3 regions of the Streptomyces chiangmaiensis genome follow, and region 2 is predicted to be linked to each of the others. Evidence: predicted binding sites of a transcription regulator. Region 2 holds the regulator's gene; each other region holds the start of a gene.
What was found. Region 2 encodes HspR, which represses chaperone genes until heat shock. Its sites were predicted from a motif close to TTGAGNNNNNNNNNCTCAA; they were not measured.

Region 1 (6,598 bases), on a different contig from region 2:
ACACCGTTCCCCGACGCGCCGGGTTCGACCGGACGTCCTTCGGCGTTTCCGTCCTCGTGCACGTCAGCTCCCCTGCCCCGGTTTCCCGTTCCTGAAAGTTTCTGCCAAACGTCGCCATTGCGGCAGCTCCGTCAGTATTTCGCAGGCGTAGACCAACGGCCTCCTCCGCCCCCCTTCGCAGTCCGGCGCCCCCGTGCGCAGCGTCCTTGTCCGCTCCTTCCTGGCATGCCCACGCCATCATTGGCGGTTCGGCGACGCCTCGCGGCCCCGCACACCCCGGCACGGGGCATGCCCGAGCGAACCCCAACCGAGCTCCACCAAGCTCCACCGAGCCTTTCGGAGGCACGTCATGCCCTGGACCGGGTGCAGGCGCTCGCCGACGGCTGAGTCCCCGTACGGCACGGCGAAGGCCCGGGCCTCCCGCACGGAGATCCGGGCCTTCCCGCATCCGGTGGCGTCCGTCACGCCGCCACCGGAACCTCCCGCGTCACGCCGCCACCGGCACCTCCGGCGCAGCGCCGTTGGTGGCCGGCGCGAGCGCCAGCTCCAGAACCTGGCGCACGTCGGTGACGGCGTGGACGTCCAGCTTCTCCAGCACCTCGGCCGGGACGTCGTCCAGGTCGGGCTCGTTGCGCTTGGGGATGACGACGGTCGTCACTCCGGCCCGGTGCGCGGCGAGCAGCTTCTGCTTCACCCCGCCGATGGGCAGCACACGGCCGGTCAGCGAGACCTCGCCCGTCATCGCCACGTCCGTACGGACCAGGCGGCCGGACAGCAACGAGGCCAGTGCGGTCGTCATCGTGACGCCCGCGCTCGGGCCGTCCTTGGGGACCGCACCCGCCGGGAAGTGGATGTGCACACCCCGGTCCTTCAGATCGCCGACCGGCAGTTCCAGTTCGGCGCCGTGGGAGCGCAGGAAGCTGAGGGCGATCTGTGCCGACTCCTTCATCACGTCGCCGAGCTGACCGGTCAGGGTCAGGCCCGCCGCGCCCGTCTCCGGGTCGGCCAGCGACGCCTCCACGTACAGGACGTCGCCGCCTGCGCCGGTGACCGCGAGTCCGGTCGCCACGCCGGGCACGGCCGTCCGCCGCTCGGCCGGGTCCTGGGCGGACTCGGGCACGTGGTGCGGACGCCCGATCAGGGCACGCAGGTCCTCGTCGCGGACGGTGAGGGGCAGCTCCTTCTGGCCCAGCTCGTGCTGGGCCGCGACCTTGCGCAGCAGACGGGCGATCGAGCGCTCCAGGTTCCGGACGCCTGCCTCCCGGGTGTACTCGCCGGCGAGCTTGCGCAGGGCGCTCTCGTCGAGCGTGACCTCGTCCTTGCGCAGACCCGCCCGCTCCAGTTGGCGCGGGAGCAGGTGGTCGCGGGCGATGACGACCTTCTCGTCCTCGGTGTAGCCGTCCAGGCGGACCAGCTCCATACGGTCGAGAAGGGCCTCCGGGATGGCTTCGAGGACGTTCGCCGTCGCGAGGAACACGACGTCGGACAGGTCGAGTTCCACCTCGAGGTAGTGGTCACGGAAGGTGTGGTTCTGGGCCGGGTCGAGAACCTCGAGCAGGGCGGCGGCCGGGTCGCCCCGGAAGTCCGAGCCCACCTTGTCGATCTCGTCGAGCAGGACGACCGGGTTCATAGAACCGGCCTCCTTGATGGCGCGGACGATCCGGCCCGGCAAAGCACCCACATAGGTGCGCCGGTGGCCGCGGATCTCGGCCTCGTCGCGCACGCCGCCGAGTGCGACCCGCACGAACTTGCGTCCCATGGCGTGCGCGACCGACTCGCCGAGGCTCGTCTTGCCCACGCCGGGCGGACCGACGAGGGCGAGCACGGCACCTCCGCGCCGTCCGCCGACGACGCCCAGGCCCCGGTCGGCGCGCCGCTTGCGCACCGCCAGGTACTCGGTGATGCGCTCCTTCACGTCCTCGAGGCCCGCGTGCTCGGCGTCCAGGACGCCCTTGGCGCCACGGATGTCGTACTCGTCCTCGGTGCGCTCGTTCCACGGCAGTTCGAGCACGGTGTCCAGCCAGGTCCGGATCCACGACCCCTCGGGCGACTGGTCGCTCGACCGCTCCAGCTTGTCGACCTCCTTCAGAGCGGCCTCACGGACCTTCTCCGGCAGGTCGGCGGCCTCGACGCGGGCCCGGTAGTCGTCAGACTCCTCTCCTTCCTTGGAGTCGCCGTTCAGCTCGCGCAGCTCCTTGCGGACGGCCTCCAGCTGACGGCGCAGCAGGAACTCGCGCTGCTGCTTGTCGACGCCCTCCTGGACGTCCTTGGCGATGGACTCGGCGACATCCTGTTCGGCGAGGTGGTCGCGCAGCCGCTGGACGGCGAGCTTCAGCCGGGCGACCGGGTCGACGGTCTCCAGCAGCTCCACCTTCTGTTCGGTGGTCAGGAAGGGCGAGTAGCCCGAGTTGTCGGCGAGCGCGGAGACGTCGTCGATCGCCTCGACGCGGTCCACGACCTGCCAGGCGCCACGCTTCTTCAGCCAGTCGGTGGCCAGGGCCTTGTACTCCTTGACCAGTTCGGCCACATGGCCGGGCAGCGGGTCGGGCACGCTCTCGTCGATCCGCGTCCCCTCGACCCACAGCGCCCCACCCGGGCCGGTGGTCCCGGCACCGATCTTCACGCGGCCACGGCCGCGGATCAGCGCGCCCGGGTCACCGTCGGCCAGCCGGCCGACCTGCTCGACGGTGCCGAGCACACCGGTGCTCGCGTACGTCCCGTCGATGCGCGGCACCAGCAGAACCCTGGGCTTTCCGGGCTCGGACCGAGCGGCGGCCTGTGCGGCCTCCACCGCCGCGCGCACCTCGGAATCACTCAGGTCCAGCGGAACCACCATCCCGGGCAGCACGACCTCACCGTCGAGCGGCAACACGGGCAGGGTGAGCGGTGTGGACGTCGAAGCCATGATCTCCCCTTCGGCAGTCAAGTTGAGCTATGCGGACTCAATGCGCGAGAGGATTCGATTGTTCCCCCGGGGGTGTTCGCTGTGAGCGATCGCGTCTGCCGATTCTGTGAACAGCAGGTCAGGAGGTACGGCACGACTGTCACGGCCCCGGGTGGGCCCTGTCCGTGGCGATCCTCTGCCGCTCCAACGCCCGGAGGAAGAAGGGGCTTCCCGGCCTGCCGACCCGTCATGTCCGCCGTGGGCGGCCCATGCCACTCCGGACGATCAAGAGGCGAAAAAGCGGTTGCCCCGTCGGCCACAGCCGGCCCTACGGTCTCCCCGTGACAGAGACGGAGATACTGCTCGCCGCGTACGACGACCAGATGCGCGGCGCCCCGCCCACCCCTCCGGTGGGCGTCGTCCACGAGCACGACGGACCGCTCCTGCGGATCGTCGGTCAGTTCCGGGGCCTGGTCAGCGGACCGCGCGACCTCGGGGTGCGCGGGGCGGAACTGGACCGGCTGATCGCCCGGCAGCGCGACTACTTCGCCGCCCGGGGCGAGGCACTGGAGTGGAAGACGCGCGGGCACGACATCCCGGCCGACCTCGTCGACCGGCTGGGCACCGCGGGCTTCGTGCCCGAGGACCGGGAGACGGTGCTCATCGGGCGCACGGAGGAGATGGCCGCGCTGCAGCCCGTCCTCCCGCAGGGCGTCGCACTGCGGCGGGTCACGGCGGATGCGGACATGCGGCGCATCGCCGCGATGGAGTCGGCCGTCTGGGGAGAGGACTGGAGCTGGCTCGCGGACGATCTGACCGGGCGGGTCGCCGCCGGCCCCGACGAGATCGCGATCTTCGTGGCGGAGGCGGACGGGGAGGTCGTCTCGGCGGCCTGGCTCGCGTTCCGCGGCGAGACGGAGTTCGCCAGCCTGTGGGGCGGCTCGACGCTGGCCGACTGGCGGGGCAAGGGCATCTACCGAGCCCTCGTCTCGATCCGCGCCCGCCTCGCCGCCGACCGCGGGGTGCGCTATCTCCATGTGGACGCCTCCGACGACAGCGCCCCCATCCTGCGCCGTCTGGGCTTCCGGGCGGTGACCACGACGACGCCCTACGTGTGGACGCCGCCCCGTCCCTGACCGCACACGACGGGGGCGGCGACCGTGGTCACCCGGCCGCCGCCGGGACGGGACCGGTGACGGCGCCGCAACACCGGCCATGTCGCGATGCCGGTGGCCAGCGCCAGCAGGTGGCCCCAGTCGCTCAGCGGATCCGTGAACGCGGCCAGGTCCTGGAGCAGTACGGCGCCGAACATGATGAGCACCGTCCAGCGCAGCCACGGCCTCAGCAGTCCCGTCAGCGCGCCGAGGCACGCGGCGACGCCGAAGCTGATGCCGTAGTCGAGCCGGTGCAGAGAGCTGTCGGGCAGGCCGCCCACGAGCACCGAGAGTCCGACCGGGACCTCCGTCGCGAGAGTGGCGAGCACATGGCCGAGCAGAAAGACGACAGCCGTACGCAACCCGCCGATCCGCCGCTCCAGCGCCGTCAGCACGAGCAGGAAGACGAGGGCGTACGACGACGTCAGCCCGCCCGCGATCCACAGTGCGCTGGCGACCAGCACCAGCCCCGGCGCCCGCATCAGATGGGCGACGTCGGTACTGGACTGCTGGTACAGGGTGTGCACCAGTGCCGGGTCGGCGTACCCGGCGAACAGCGACGTCACGAGGAGGACGGCGGCGTATCCGAAGGTGAAGGGCGTACCCGTGGGGGTCGGCAGAAGCAGCCAGGGACGTGGAGGCGCCGTGCGTACGGACCTCGGCGCGGGCACGGCCGCAGCGCCGCGCGGCAGCGCCGTGCGCTGGCGCGGCATGCCGTCCAGGAGCGGCGTACCCGTCCCGGGGGCGGTGAAGGGGGCGTCGGCCGCCGAAACCGTGGGTTCCAAGGTGCGGTGCTCCTTCCGTCACACACCACCCTTGGCGCCACACGCGTCGCTGTCCATGACCGACGCCGCCCGCGACGGGATTCACAGCTGCTTCCCAGGTGTTTCGTATATCCGGGGCGAACACACGAACGGATGTCCGGTCCCCGCGGAACCTCTGCGGCGTCCCGACGCACGGGCGAACCGACCACGTACGGCGTGCCGCCCCGGAAAATACGTCGTCCGCGGCGCCTCCCGTCACCAGAATGTGGCCCATGCCTCATCCGTACGACACCTACGACACCCCGGAAGTCCTGGACCGGCGCGAGGGCCCCCACGGGGAGGTCGTGCTGCGGCGCCACGGCGAGCTGCTGCAGATCATCGCCAACGGCTGCTTCCTGATGGACACCTCCGACGGGCGCTCGGAGCGGCTGCTCGTCGACGCCGCGTACGACGCCCTGGACGGACGCTCGGATCCGAGCGTCCTGATCGGTGGGCTCGGTGTCGGCTTCTCGCTCGCACACGCCGCCGCGGACACGCGCTGGGGTCAGATCACCGTCGTCGAACGTGAGCACGCCGTCATCGACTGGCACCTCGACGGCCCGCTGTCCGCGCGGACCGCGCAGGCGTTCGCCGACCCACGCACCCGCATCGTCGAGGCCGACCTCGTTACTTACATCAATGAGACGTCGGACACGTACGACGCCCTGTGCCTCGACATCGACAACGGGCCCGGCTGGACGGTCACGGACGACAACGACAGCCTGTACTCGGCCGCCGGACTGGCAGGCTGCGCACGAGTGTTGAGGCGCGGCGGGGTGCTGGCGGTATGGTCGGCGCAGCCCTCTCCGGAATTTGAAGGATCCCTCTGGAATGCCGGGTTCCGGCGGGTGCGTACCGAAGAGGTCCAGGTTGCCCGGGGCGTTCCCGACGTCGTGCATCTCGCTGTCAGACCTGGATAGCCGACCGGCGGTAACTCCCCGTACGCTGCATCCCTGACGCGGATCATTCAAGCGTCAAACGCAGTCATGGGATCACCCCACGGATTCCGGAAAGCAACCCCAGGGGCGGGCGATGGAGCAGACACACACCTCGCACAACGGCACGACGGCGACCCCGGGCGCTCAGCGGCGGGTTCTGGTGGTCGAGGACGACCCGACGATCGTCGACGCCATCGCCGCCCGCTTGCGCGCCGAGGGATTCCTCGTGCAAACCGCCGGCGACGGCCCGGCAGCGGTCGACACGGCGGAGGCATGGCAGCCCGACCTGCTGATCCTCGACATCATGCTGCCGGGCTTCGACGGGCTGGAGGTATGCCGTCGGGTGCAGGCACAGCGCCCGGTGCCGGTCCTGATGCTCACCGCGCGCGACGACGAGACGGACATGCTGGTCGGGCTCGGCGTCGGCGCCGACGACTACATGACCAAGCCGTTCTCGATGCGTGAGCTGGCCGCACGCGTGCACGTGCTGCTGCGCCGGGTCGAGCGGGCCGCACTGGCCGCCACGACACCGCGCAGCGGCATCCTGCGCCTCGGCGAACTGGAGATCGACCACGCTCAGCGGCGGGTCCGGGTGCGCAGCGAGGACGTCCACCTCACGCCCACCGAGTTCGACCTGCTCGTGTGCCTGGCGAACACGCCGCGCGCCGTGCTCTCGCGCGAGCAGCTGCTCGCCGAGGTGTGGGACTGGGCCGACGCGTCCGGCACCCGCACCGTGGACAGCCACATCAAGGCCCTGCGACGGAAGATCGGCGCGGAGCGCATCCGCACCGTGCACGGCGTCGGCTACGCGCTGGAGAC
Region 2 (6,598 bases):
TCACCATCAGCACACAGAGCCCCCAGGCGAGCCTCCACTCGATCACCGTGCTCGAGGGATTCGACCGGATCAACGCGGCACTCAACTCGGCCACCGCCGAGTGCCGCAGCGAGATGCTGACCGTACAGCCGGGGGGCGGCCGCCCCGCCGACACTCTCATGGAGGCGCTGGAGCGCGACCGCCCGCTCGCCGACCGCGGGGTCAGCATCCGCACGCTCTACCAGCACACGGCGCGACACAGCCAGAGCACCCTCGCCTACGTGGACCGGATCTCCGACGGCAAGATCCAGGTCCGTACGCTCCAGGAGCTGATCGAGCGGCTCATCATCTTCGACCGGGCCGTCGCCTTCATCCCGGCCAGCGAGGACCGGCGCGTGGCCCTCGAACTGCGCCACCCCGGCCTCGTGCGGTATCTCGCCATGGTCTTCGAGCGGTTGTGGGTGCGTGCGGTCCCGCTGACCGAGGAGGTCCCCAACGACGTGGACCCCAACGGCATCACGGGGGTTCAGCGTTCGATCGCCAAACTCCTCATCGAGGGCCATGTGGACGAGGCGATCGCCCGCCGCCTGGGCATGAACGTCCGCACCTGCCGGGCGCACATAGCGAAGATCGCGGCCACCCTGGGCAGTGGCAGCAGAGCTCAGTTGGGCTACCTGATAGCGCAGTCGGGAATCCTCGAGCAGGGCGACTGAACCGTCGGACCCGAGGGAGCCGGCCGGTGAGCGTGCCGCCGCACGGCTGTGACCCCCGGCCACGCCCCTTCGCCGCAGGGCCGCCGTACAGCGCGCCCTGAACGGCTGCACGCCGCGTCAGCGGCCATCGCGAGCGCCTGTCGGGGAGCACACGGAGAGGGCTCCGCTCGAGCAGTGAGGTGCCCCACGACCGACGCTCGGCAGCACAAGCCGGTGGCGTCCGCCTGCCTCACAGCTCGCTCGCGGATTCAGGGCCACCGGGAGCGGTGGCCGGCAGCAGTTCGGCCGCGAGGGTGGAGCCGTTCAGGCCTGCCTGGGCGATACGGACGCCGAGCTGCGTCCTGCTCGCTGCGCCCAGGGTCTCCGAGAGCCGGGCGATGTGCGCACGGCACGTCCGGACGCTGATACCGAGGCGTTCGGCGACCACCGCGTCCTGGTGTCCCTCCGCGAGCAGCGCGGCGATCGAGCGCTCCCGGTGGGTGATGCCGTCGATGCCGGTGTCCGGGAGCGGGGAGGCGAGCGGGATCGCCAGACGCCAGAAGCGTTCGAAGACGGTCACCAGGTAGTCGATCACCGCCGGGTGCCGCAGTTCCAGCGCGATCGTGCGGTCCGGGTTGGCCGGGATGAAGGCGACCGTGCGGTCGAAGACGATCAGGCGCTCGGGCACCTCGTCGAGGGTGCGCGCCTCCGCTGCTTCACCCATCATCTCCATGTAGTTGCGCAGGCCCTGCCCGTGCCGGGCGACATGTGTGTACAGGTCGCGCATGCGCACGCCCCGGCGGCGCATCTCCAGGGCCCGGTGCAGGCCCTCGGAGAGCTCGTCCTCCCGGCGGATACCGCCGGGCTGCACCGTGAGCACCTCGGCCGTGCACTGCTCGGTCGCCTCGTCCATGGCGGCCCGGATCCGTGGCAGCCCGTCCAGGACGCGGATGGCCACGCCCTCCGGGGACCCCTGCTCGCGGCTGCCCAGCCCGGCGAACCACTCGACCGCGGCCACCACCGTCCCGACCCGCCTCTGGCTCGCGCTGACCTCCTCGTGCACGCTGCGCAGCAGCCGGGTCATGACCTCCTGCGGGGAGGTCGGCACCAGCCAGTCCATGTCGTCGGGGTCGGGGTGCAGCAGCGCGAGCTCCAGCAGACAGGGCACCGGCGCGGCGTCGGCGCGGGACACCCGGCCGCGGCGTACGGCCCGGGAGTACACATGGTTGCCCGCCTCGCAGAGTCGGTCAGCGCCGTGTGGATGCGCGTCCGTCCCGTGCCCGGCCATCTTCCACTCCTGGCTCCGACTCCTGGCTCCAGCGTCCTGAACGATGCAGCTCACCAGCGACGTCCCGGCGTCTGCCCGGACGCACACCGTCCGCACCGCGCCCCGCACGCCTTCGCAGCGCAACTATGCGCGGCACCGCCCACCACCGCAACACGGGTCCTGCGCCTCAACGCCCGTGAATGTCCTGGAATCTTCCATATCCTCCCCACCTCCGGAACTTCCGCTGCACCAAGCTGACGGTGGGTGAGATCGCCCCGCCTCGCACGACGGTGAGCGCTGCCGGGCACGACGGAGTGATCGGTCTGTGACGTGGGGCACTTGACGTCGGACCTCGGCGGACATGTCCGACCCGGCACGCATGGGACGACGTGTGGGACGGGTTGTTGGAACGGTGCGGTCGGGGCCGTTCCGTGCCGCTGCCGGCGGGGTCGCGGCCGATCGGGCCGGGTGAACTGCGGTTCGGGCCCGGCCGGATGACCCGAACCCGCACGACCACCCCGCCGTCGAGGACCGGGAGGAGGGAGGAATGTGCCCACGCTGGACGGCCGCGACCACGACGAGGTCACTGTGTACACAGGGGCGAACACCGAAGGGTGCCACAGAACCGCCGCAGCCGACGGGGGAATGCGCCGCAGGGGCGGGTTGAAACCGACCTCGGCGGGCGGGCAGTCACCCGCCCGCCCGGCGCATCAGTGCAGACGGACCGCCGCGCAGGCCGCCTTGTACTTCTCGGTGCAGATCTCCTTGACGGTGTAGATGCCGTCCTGGATCACCGTGTCCTTGATGTTGTCCGTGGTGAGCGCGACCACCGGCACCAGCATCGACGGGATGCTCTTCTGCGTCGGGCTGTCGACCTTGTCGCGGGTCAGCGCGTCGAACTCGATGGAGCGGCCCTGGACCTTGGAGACCGCCATCTCCGCGGCGTTGTTCGCCTCTTCCGGGTACGACTTGTACACACTCATGTACTGCTCGCCCGAGATGATCCGCTGGACCGCGTCCAGCGCCGCGTCCTGCCCGGTCACCGGCGGGATCTTGGTGGCGCCCGCGTCCTTCAGCGCGTCGATGATGGCGCCGGCCATGCCGTCGTTCGCGGAGTAGACACCGGCGATGTGGCTCAGCCCGATGGACTGGATCGCCTGGACCATGTTGGCCTTGGCGTTCTCCGGCTTCCAGTCCTTGGTGTCGTACTTCTTGGCGACGTTCACCTTGCCGGAGAGCTCGCTCAGCGCGCCCTCCTTGAACTGGGCCGCGTTCGGGTCGGTGGGCGAGCCGTTCATCATGACGATCTTGCTGGCGGCCGCCTTGGTGCCGAGCTTCTCCACGAGGGCGCGGCCCTGCACCTGGCCGACCAGTTCGTTGTCGAAGGAGATGTACGCGTCGATCGGGCCCTGAGCGAGCCGGTCGTAGGCGATGACCGGAATGCCCGCGTCCTTCGCCTTCTGCACGCCGGGTGCGATGGCCTTGGCGTCCACCGCGTCCACCAGCAGCACGTCCACCTTGTCGGCGATCATCTGGTCGAGCTGCTGGCTCTGCTTGGCCGCGTCCGCGTCGGCGTTCTCGTAGACGACCTTGCCCTTGTTGTCGGTGAGGGACAGCACCTGCTTCTTGATGATGGGGTAGTCGAACTTGTCGTACCGCGGATTCTCCTTCTCGGGCAGAAGGAGACCCACCGTGATGTCGTTGCCCTTCTTCGGGGTCGCGGAGCTGCTGCCACCACCGACTCCGTCGATGACTCCGCACGCGGCGAGCGATACGGCCGACGCGGAGGCGGCCAGGGCCATGGCGGTACGACGCACAGCGGTCCTACGGGTACGAGCGTTCACATCAGGTGCCTTCCGGGCGGGGGAGCAGCATTGCGACCCAGGTGGCTGAAAGCCAACGCGGCGACAGTATGCAGCGTCAAGAAGTACCGGTTAACGAGATGACAACAGCATCCGTGTGGAAGTCAAGTGAAAACCAAGAAAGTGTGGTGCGCGACCCGTTGCGAAACCTTTGAGCGATGGAGTTTTGGGCCCCGACCTGCGCAGATCCGGAAACCGACGTGCCATCAACTTCCTTGGGGCAACCAGTCGTTCATCGATCGACCCAAACGTGATCTACGTCACGCGCCGACGGGATCGTGGCCGTGCTCCTGCGGCACCTCGTACCTGTCACGCGCCGCACTCCTCGACCGCAGCGTGCACGGGCCTCGGCGAGCCACGCATCACTCGTCGTCGAACGGCGGCTCTTCACGAACACCCCATTCCCGGCACACCGATGGAGACAGACCCCGACCACGCGATCGACCACAACTGGGGCATCAGGACTCCGGCTTCGGCCCTGCCGGGCGACATGGGCGGGTGACCAGGGCGCCTGGACCACGCTCTTCACGGGCCAGGTCGGCGACCGCGACTCCTACATGGACACCACCGTGCACGAGGATCGGCTGGGCCTGTACTACTACCGCGTCGGCTACACGGACGCGTCGGTGCCGAGGTGGCCGGGCGGGCCCTGGCCTACGGCATCTGGGAACCCGGGCTCTGACCACGCGCGAAGGGGCGGCACCGGAGGTGTTCCCGGTGCCGCCCCTTCGGCGTGATGTCAGTCGGACTGCTGCCGCTTGGGCCGCCACACCACCAGCGCGCTGGTCTGCTGCACCTCCTGGTACGGCACCAGGTCACGACGGTACGAGGCGTGTACCGCGGCCTCCCGCTGCCGCATCGTCGCCGCCGCACCGTCCAGCGCGGCCTGAAGCTCGGCGACACGGGACTGGAGCGCGGCGACCTGGTTCTCCAGCTCGATGATGCGCTTGATGCCGGCCAGGTTGATGCCCTCGTCCTGCGACAACTGCTGAACCTGGCGGAGCAGTTCGATGTCGCGGGCCGAGTAGCGCCGGCCCCGGCCGGCCGTGCGGTCCGGGGAGACGAGCCCCAGGCGGTCGTACTGGCGCAGCGTCTGCGGGTGCAGGCCGGAGAGCTGGGCCGCCACCGAGATGACGTAGACCGGGGTCTCCTCGGTCAGTTCGTACGGGTTGCGTCGACGGCCGTCCATCTCCTCATGCTCCCTTCGCCGCCTGGAACAGCTCCGCCCGCGGGTCCTCGCCCGCGGTCGCCTCGCGATACGCCTCCAGCGCGTCACGAGCCTTCCCCGGCAGGTCCTTCGGGACACTCACCTCGACGGTGACCAGCAGGTCGCCGCGGGTGCCGTCCTTGCGGACCGCGCCCTTGCCACGGGCGCGCATGGTGCGCCCGTTGGGCGTGCCCGGGGGCAGCTTCAGCGTCACCGGGGGCCCGCCGAGGGTGGGGACCCGGATGTCGCCGCCGAGCGCCGCCTCCGCGAACGTCACGGGCACGGTCACCGTCAGGTTGTCGCCCTTGCGGCCGAAGACCGGGTGCGCGTCCACGTGCACGACCACATACAGGTCGCCGGCCGGGCCGCCCCGCTCGCCGGGACCACCCTTGCCGCGCAGCCGGATGCGCTGCCCGTCCGTGACACCCGCCGGAATGCGGACCTGCATCGTCCGGGACGACTTCGCCCGGCCGCTGCCCTTGCACTCCAGACAGGGGTGCTCGGCGATGAGTCCACGGCCCTTGCAGTCCGGGCAGGGGTCGGTCAGCGAGAAGCCGCCGCCCGAGCCGCGTGCCACCTGGCCGGTGCCGACACAGGTCGGGCACACCCGCGGCGTGCCGTTCTTGTCGCCGGTGCCCGAGCAGGCCTTGCACGGTGCCTGCGAGGACATGCGCAGTGGAACGGTCGCACCGTCCACCGCCTCCATGAAGCTCAGCGTGACCTCGGACTCAATGTCCTGGCCGCGCCTCGGCTGCGTGCGCGTACCCGCGCCGCCGCCGCGGTTGAACAGGCCCCCGAAGACGTCACCGATGCCGCCGCCGAAGCCCCCTCCGGCATTGCCGCCCTGGCCGCCGAAGAGGTCGCCCAGGTCGAAGTTGAACGATCCTCCCGCCCCGGGACCGGGACGGAAGCCACCGTTGCCGAAGAGGGCGCGCGCCTCGTCGTACTCCTTGCGCTTCTTGGGGTCACCGAGGACGTCGTTCGCCTCGGAGATCTCCTTGAAACGTTCCTCCGCCTTGGCGTTGCCCTTGTTGGCGTCCGGGTGGAACTCGCGGGCGAGCTTCCGGTACGCCTTCTTGATCTCGGCCTCGGTGGCGTCCTTGGGGACGCCGAGGACCTTGTAGTAGTCCTTCTCGATGAAGTCCTTGGTACTCATCCCCGACGCCCCTCCTTCCGTTCAGCGTTGTTTTCCGCGGGGAGCCCGGTGCGGACTCCCCTGTCGATCACGTCAGCCCTCGTCCGGGCCACCGCTCTCCTTGTCGTCGCCCGCCTCGGTCGTGTCATCCGCCTTGACCGTCTGCGCTCCCGGCTGCGGCTCGGCCACGGCCACCCGCGCGGGGCGGATGGTGCGCTCGCCGAAGCGATACCCGGGCTGCAGAATCGCCACGCACATCGTCTCGGTGACGTCCGGCGCGTACGAGTGCATCAGGGCCTCGTGGATCGTCGGGTCGAAGGGCTCGCCCTCCTTGCCGAACTGCTGCAGACCCATCTTCGCCGCGACGGTCTCCAGGGACTCGGCGACGGACTTGAACCCGCCGACGAGCTCGCCGTGGTCACGTGCGCGGCCGATGTCGTCGAGCACCGGCAGGAG
Region 3 (6,598 bases), on a different contig from region 2:
CCGGTCCCGTGCCGGGTACTTCGCCTACTTCAGCGACCCGGCGAACGCCGTCCGCACCGCTCTGTCGTTCCTCGCGGAGGTCGGCCGTGAGACGGGCCAGTCCGCCCGGGCCCGCCTCACCCGGCAGCGACCGCGCGTCAAGCGAGGCGGTCTCTACCCCTTCGTGCGCGCCTTCGCCACCGTCGTCGAGCGGGACGTCGTTGTCGCCGCGGTCATCGGCGACATGCTCGCCGGACGCAACGCGGTCTACGCGGACCTCGTGGCCTTCGACGAGGTGGCTCACCACTCCGGCCCGCACAGCCGGGACGCCGAGCAGGTCCTGCAGCGGCTGGACCGCTCGCTCGCGCTGCTCGCGCAGGTCGCCGAGCACGCCCCGCGCCCGTACCGGATCGTCGTGCTCTCCGACCACGGCCAGAGCCCCGGCGAGACCTTCCGGACCCGCTACGGGCTCAGCCTCGCCAATCTGGTGCGGGCAGGCTGCGGACTGCCCGTGCCGCGCAGGGTGGAGCGCACCCACAGCGGGGCCGAGGCGCGTGCGGCCGTCCGGGCCGCGCTGCACCGTCCGGTGGAGGAGGGCGGCGAGGGGCACCGGCCCGCACGGCGCCGCACCGAGCCCATCGTGCTCGCCTCCGGCAATCTCGGACTCGTGTCCTTCCCCGATGTGCCGCACCGGATGACCAAGGAGGAGATCGACCGCCGCCACCCGGCGCTGCTGCCCACGCTCGCCCATCACCCCGGCATCGGCTTCCTCCTCGTACGGAGCGAGAAGCACGGCGGGGTGGTGCTCGGAGCTCACGGCGCCGAGGTCCCGATCGACCTGCTCGCCGACGGGACCGGTCCGCTTGCCGGCTTCGGCCCCGGCGCCGCCGATGCCGTACGCCGCACGCACTCCTTCCCGCACACCGCCGACATCATGGTCAACTCCTGGTACGACCCGGACGAGGGCGAAGTCCTCGCGTTCGAGGAGCAGATCGGCTCGCACGGCGGACTCGGCGGTGCCCAGACGCGCCCCTTCCTGCTGTCGCCGGTGGCGCTGTCCGCCCCGGTCGAGGGCGGGGCAGCGCTCGTCGGAGCCGAGCAGCTCCACCGCCTCTTCCACTGCTGGCTGCGTGAGGGCGACGGCCCCCAGGTGCCGCTGTCCGCGCCCGAGGACGAACGAGCCGCCTGAGCCCGGAAGAATCCGGCGACGGCACGCGCACGAAAATGACAGGACGGCCGCTGCCGGTCATCTGCGAACCTCCACGGCGAGCAACCACGTCCGCGAGAGCGGCGCCGGTTCGGACCCGAAGCGGAGAGCCGCTGCGTGCAGGCAGCCGTCACCTTCGCCCGCATCGCCTGCCGGTCACCGACATCGCGGGCCGGGTACGGGTCCACGGCCGCGGCGGTACGGTCCTGCAGCCGGGGATCGATCTGCTGCACCGGGCACAGGACTTGCCGCCCGGTGCCCCGGTACTGGTGATCACGGACGGCTGGTGCGACGTACGGCGGATGCGGCGGGAACACGCGTATCCGATCCCACAGGGCGCGCGGCTGCCGTTCACGCCGCAGGGGCCGGTGTTCCGGGTGCGGTGAACCCGGAGTGCCGGCAGCGCGCCCGGGGGATCGGCTCGTCGTCATGTCAGGTGCCTGCGCCGCGTGCCGATGTGATCGGATGGTGCCTACGGAACCCGGCAACGGGCCCACACGCGAAAGGAAGAACCGTGGCAACCACGCGCACCGCACACACCGTCTGGGAAGGCAATCTGCTCGAGGGCAACGGCGTCGTGACCTTCGACTCCTCCGGCATCGGCCAGCAGCCGGTGTCGTGGCCGTCGCGCGCCGAGAAGGCGAACGGCAAGACCAGCCCGGAGGAGCTGATCGCCGCCGCCCACTCCAGCTGCTTCTCCATGGCGCTGTCGCACGGTCTGGCCGGCGCCGGCACCCCGTCCACCAAGCTCGAGACGAAGGCCGACGTCACCTTCCAGCCGGGTGAGGGCATCACGGGCATCCACCTCACCGTCGAGGGCACCGTCCCCGGCATCGACAACAACGCGTTCGTGGCCGCCGCCGAAGAGGCCAAGAAGAACTGCCCGGTCAGCCAGGCCCTGGCCGGTACGACGATCACTCTGGACGCCAAGCTCGCCTGACGCACACACATTCGAGGTGCCGCGCCCACCGCGAGGGGGGCGCGGCACCGCCGTTTCCGGGGTATGCGCCAGGGGGGCCGAAGGCATCCGCTGTGGAGCCGACGGCATTGACAAGGGACCACTCAAGTTTTGTGATGGAGTGCGGGAGCGCCCTGGCGGAAGGGGACAGCGATGGCACGTGCGGTGGGGATCGACCTCGGTACGACGAACTCGGTGGTGGCCGTTCTGGAGGGTGGTGAGCCCACTGTCGTCGCCAACGCCGAGGGCGCGCGCACCACTCCGTCGGTGGTGGCCTTCGCCAAGAACGGCGAGGTGCTCGTCGGCGAGGTCGCCAAGCGGCAGGCCGTGACGAACGTCGAGCGCACCGCGCGCTCGGTGAAGCGGCACATGGGCGAGGTGAACTGGCGCTTCCCGGGGAAGGGCGGCGTGGACGGCACCCGTTACCGGGCACAGGAACTGTCCGCCCGGGTCCTGCAGAAGCTGAAGCGGGACGCAGAGGCGTATCTGGGCGAGGACGTCACCGACGCCGTGATCACCGTGCCTGCCTACTTCGACGACGCGCAGCGGCAGGCCACCAAGGAGGCGGGGGAGATCGCGGGCCTGAAGGTCCTGCGGATCATCAACGAGCCGACGGCCGCGGCCCTCGCGTACGGGCTCAACCGCGCCGAGGAGCAGACGGTCCTCGTCTTCGACCTCGGTGGCGGCACGTTCGACGTCTCCCTCCTGGAGATCGGCGACGGCGTCATCGAGGTCAAGGCCACGAACGGGGACACCCACCTCGGCGGCGACGACTGGGACCAGCGGATCGTCGACCATCTCGTCAAGCGGTTCAAGGGGCAGTACGGCATCGACCTCGGCGCCGACAAGATGGCGCTGCAACGGCTGCGCGAGGGCGCCGAGAAGGCCAAGATCGAGCTGTCCAGCTCCACCGAGACGACCGTCAACCTGCCCTACATCACCGCCTCCGCGGAGGGCCCGCTGCACCTCGAGGAGAAGCTGACACGCGCTCAGTTCCAGGAGCTCACCGCCGACCTGCTGGACCGCTGCCGGACCCCGTTCCACCAGGCGGTCAAGGACGCGGGTGTGAAGCTGTCCGCGATCGACCACGTCATCCTGGTCGGCGGCTCCACCCGCATGCCCGCCGTCACCGATCTGGTCAAGGATCTCACCGGCAAGGAGCCGCACAAGGGCGTCAACCCCGATGAGGTCGTGGCCGTCGGCGCGGCCCTGCAGGCCGGTGTCATCCGCGGCGACGTCAAGGACGTCCTGCTGCTCGACGTCACCCCGCTGTCTCTCGGCATCGAGACCAAGGGCGGCATCATGACCAAGCTCATCGAACGCAACACGACCATTCCCACGCGGCGTTCGGAGATCTTCACCACCGCCGAGGACAACCAGCCGTCGGTCGGCATCCAGGTCTACCAGGGCGAGCGCGAGATCGCCGCCTACAACAAGAAGCTCGGCGTCTTCGACCTGACCGGGCTGCCGCCCGCACCGCGCGGGGTGCCGCAGATCGAGGTGGCCTTCGACATCGACGCCAACGGGATCATGCACGTCTCGGCCAAGGACCTGGCGACGGGCCGGGAACAGAAGATGACGGTGACCGGTGGCTCGGCGCTCCCCAAGGACGAGATCCACCGGATGATGCGGGACGCGGAGCAGTACGCCGAGGAGGACCGCAAGCGCCGGGAGACCGCGGAGACACGCAACCAGGCCGAGCAACTCGTGTACCAGACGGAGAAGTTCCTGCGGGAGAACGAGAAGCGCATTCCGGCGGACACCAAGGACGAGGTGATGGCCGCGGCCACCGAGCTGAAGGGTCTGCTGAAGGACGAGGCCGACACGGCGGCGCTGCGCGCCGGGGTCGAGAAGCTCGCCACCGTGAGCCAGAGGATGGGGCAGGCGATGTACGCCCAGGCCCAGTCGTCCGCCTCGGGCGACTCCGGCGACGAACGGGCCCCTTCCGACGACGAGTCGGTGGTGGACGCCGAGATCGTCGACGACGACAGGGACGCGAAGGGCGGGACGGCCTGAGGCGGCGGTGAGGACACGGGCCGCCGAGGCCGGCGGCCCGTGGACGGGGTCACGGCTTGCGCGCGACCCCCGCGTAGACCGGCACGATGCCCTCCGCCTGGGCCAGCACGTCCTCCGGCTCCGGCCGCCACCCGGAGACGGGGATCACGCCCGGACCCAGCAGTTCCAGACCGTCGAAGAAGCGTGCGAACTCGGCGAGCGAGCGGGGGAAGAAGGGTGTGCCGCTGTGCTGGAACAGACCGGCGGCCCGCTCGACGGCCTCGGGGTTCAGGTCGGGCGTGACCTGGGACAGGACCAGGTGGCTGCCGGGCGCGAGTGCCTCGACATATCGCTTCAGCAGGTCGTGGACCTCGTCGCCGAGATAGTGCGTGAGCGCGATCAGCGACAGTGCGACCGGCTGCCCGAGGTCCAGGGACTCGGCGGCGCGGTCGAGGATCGCGTCGGGATCGCGGACGTCCGCGTGGACATAGTCGGTGGTGCCCTCCGCCGTGCCGTGCAGCAGCGCCTGGGCGTGCCGCAGCACGATCGGGTCGTGGTCGGCGTACACCACCCGGGCGTCGAGCGCGACCTCCTGCGCGACCTGGTGGAGATTGGGCTCGGTGGGGATGCCGGTGCCGATGTCGAGGAACTGGCGCACCCCTGCGTGCGCCAGCGTCCGGGTGGCCCGGTGCATGAAACGGCGGTTGGCGCGCGCCCCGCGCCGCACGGTCGGGTCCGCGGCAAGGATCTTCCGGCCCAGCTCCTCGTCGACCGGGTAGTTGTCCTTGCCGCCCAGCCACCAGTCGTACACGCGCGCCGGATGGGGCCGGCCGGTGTCGATCCGGCCGGGCGCTGCTTGGTGTCCTGGCGTCATGCGCATGCTCCTCGGTAAGCGTGGGTCGGCCGGAGGGGCCGGGTCAGAAGGTGTCGCGGTACTCCTGGAAGATCCTTCTCGTGCGCTGCACGGAGGCCGCCTTCGCGGACATGTGGTCCAGGACCTCCAGGTGCATGGCCACCTCGGGGCGCGAGTCGAGATAGAGGGCGCCGGTGAGGTACTCGCTGTAGACCATGTCCGGCAACTCCGGCTCCCCGAAGCGGAAGAGCACGAACGGAGTGCACGCCCCCGGGTGCGGACCGGCGGCGTACTCGGCGACCTGCAGGGTGATCCGCGGATTCTCGGTGGCTTCTGTCAGCCTCTCGAGCTGTTCGCGCATCACCGTGGAGCGGGCGCTCACCGGGCGCCGCAGCACGGTCTCGTCCATGATCACCCAGAAGTGCGGCGAGTTCTCCCCGGTGAGCAGCTTCTGCCGGGCCATGCGCAGCGCCACATGGCGCTCGATGTCCTGGGGGCGGACCTGCCCCACGGTCCCGGCCTCCAGCACGGCACGCGCATAGTCCTCGGTCTGCAGCAGTCCGGGCACGAAGTGCGGCTCGTACGAGCGGATGATGCGCGCGGCGCCCTCCAGGCTGACGTGCAGACTGAACCAGTCGGGCAGTACGTCGTGGTAACGCTGCCACCAGCCGGGCTGGTTGGCCTCCTCGGCGAGCCGGACGAAGGCGGTGATCTCCGCGTCGGGCACCCCGTACGTCGACAGCAGCACCTGAAGGTACGGGATCTTCAACGCGACCTCGGCGGCTTCCATGCGCCGCACGGTCGCCGGAGCGACGCGCAGTATCCGTGCCGCCTCCTCGCGTTTCAGCCCGGCGGCCTCTCTCAGCTCCTGCAACCGCCGCCCGAGGACCACCTGCCCCACGGTGGGCGCAGCCCGCCGCTCGCTCACGCCACGCCTCCCCTACGCGACCACTTGACGCAAGCAGTGTGGCACGTTCGGACGTACGTCTCATGGGGCGAGGGGAAAACATTTGACGTCAGATCAATTCATCGCCGTAGGAAGGTACTTGGCCGTTGCCGGGTCGGCCGGGAGAAACGTCTCGACGGCCGGCTCCGCCACCGTCATGTCCACCGGGGTGTTGAAGGCTCGCGCACCGGCACGTTCAGGTGCTCGGCGCCCTTCGGACTGAGCCGGGTGCCCGGCGACACCGCGTTCGGCATGGCCGCCCGCTCGGCACACACCGCCCAGGGCCATCCCACGGCCAACGACTCCACGGGCGCCGTCTGCGGCAACCTCCTCGGCGCCCACCACGGCGACCACCGGCTGCCGCACGAGTGGCTGGAGCGGGTCGAGGGACGCGCCGAGATCGCCGTCTTTGCGGACGACTTCGCCGCGGAGTGCGTACGACGCTGAGGGCACGGCCACGCGTACGGCGTCGTACAGAGGGGATGTGTCAGGGTGAGGCGAACCCGCGTGCCACGGAAGGAGCCCGGTGATGCCCGTCGAACCGCTGTCGCAGAAGGAGATCGAGGACCGGCTGGCGGAGCTGCCGGGCTGGTCGCAGGACGGCGACCGCATCGCCCGCTCCTACCGGCTCGGCTCACACTTCGCGGCGACCGCCATGGT

Region 1: a site for HspR is predicted at 2,928-2,946, ahead of lon (endopeptidase La). Genes of this name have one in related genera too.
Region 3: a site for HspR is predicted at 2,234-2,252, ahead of dnaK (molecular chaperone DnaK). Genes of this name have one in related genera too.

The regions. Positions count from the first base shown of each region.
Region 1 covers NZ_JAYWVC010000032.1:34,918-41,515, forward strand. Annotated here, with positions in the region: gene VXC91_RS13240 (MarR family winged helix-turn-helix transcriptional regulator) at 1-62, opposite strand, end outside; gene lon (endopeptidase La) at 488-2,905, opposite strand; gene VXC91_RS13250 (GNAT family N-acetyltransferase) at 3,226-4,020, shown strand; gene VXC91_RS13255 (rhomboid-like protein) at 3,993-4,823, opposite strand; gene VXC91_RS13260 (spermidine synthase family protein) at 5,075-5,761, shown strand; gene VXC91_RS13265 (response regulator transcription factor) at 5,874-6,598, shown strand, end outside.
Region 2 covers NZ_JAYWVC010000288.1:543-7,140, forward strand. Annotated here, with positions in the region: gene VXC91_RS40090 (helix-turn-helix transcriptional regulator) at 1-692, shown strand, start outside; gene VXC91_RS40095 (helix-turn-helix transcriptional regulator) at 922-1,959, opposite strand; gene VXC91_RS40100 (sugar ABC transporter substrate-binding protein) at 2,649-3,755, opposite strand; gene VXC91_RS40105 (heat shock protein transcriptional repressor HspR) at 4,540-4,989, opposite strand; gene dnaJ (molecular chaperone DnaJ) at 4,994-6,163, opposite strand; gene grpE (nucleotide exchange factor GrpE) at 6,236-6,598, opposite strand, start outside.
Region 3 covers NZ_JAYWVC010000017.1:19,710-26,307, reverse strand. Annotated here, with positions in the region: gene VXC91_RS08235 (alkaline phosphatase family protein) at 1-1,168, shown strand, start outside; partial or broken gene VXC91_RS08230 (DUF2201 family putative metallopeptidase) at 1,336-1,572, shown strand; gene VXC91_RS08225 (OsmC family protein) at 1,701-2,126, shown strand; gene dnaK (molecular chaperone DnaK) at 2,298-4,160, shown strand; gene VXC91_RS08215 (SAM-dependent methyltransferase) at 4,210-5,013, opposite strand; gene VXC91_RS08210 (helix-turn-helix domain-containing protein) at 5,057-5,920, opposite strand; partial or broken gene VXC91_RS47435 (transcriptional regulator) at 6,014-6,118, opposite strand; partial or broken gene VXC91_RS08200 (ADP-ribosylglycohydrolase family protein) at 6,224-6,385, shown strand; gene VXC91_RS08195 (4a-hydroxytetrahydrobiopterin dehydratase) at 6,468-6,598, shown strand, end outside.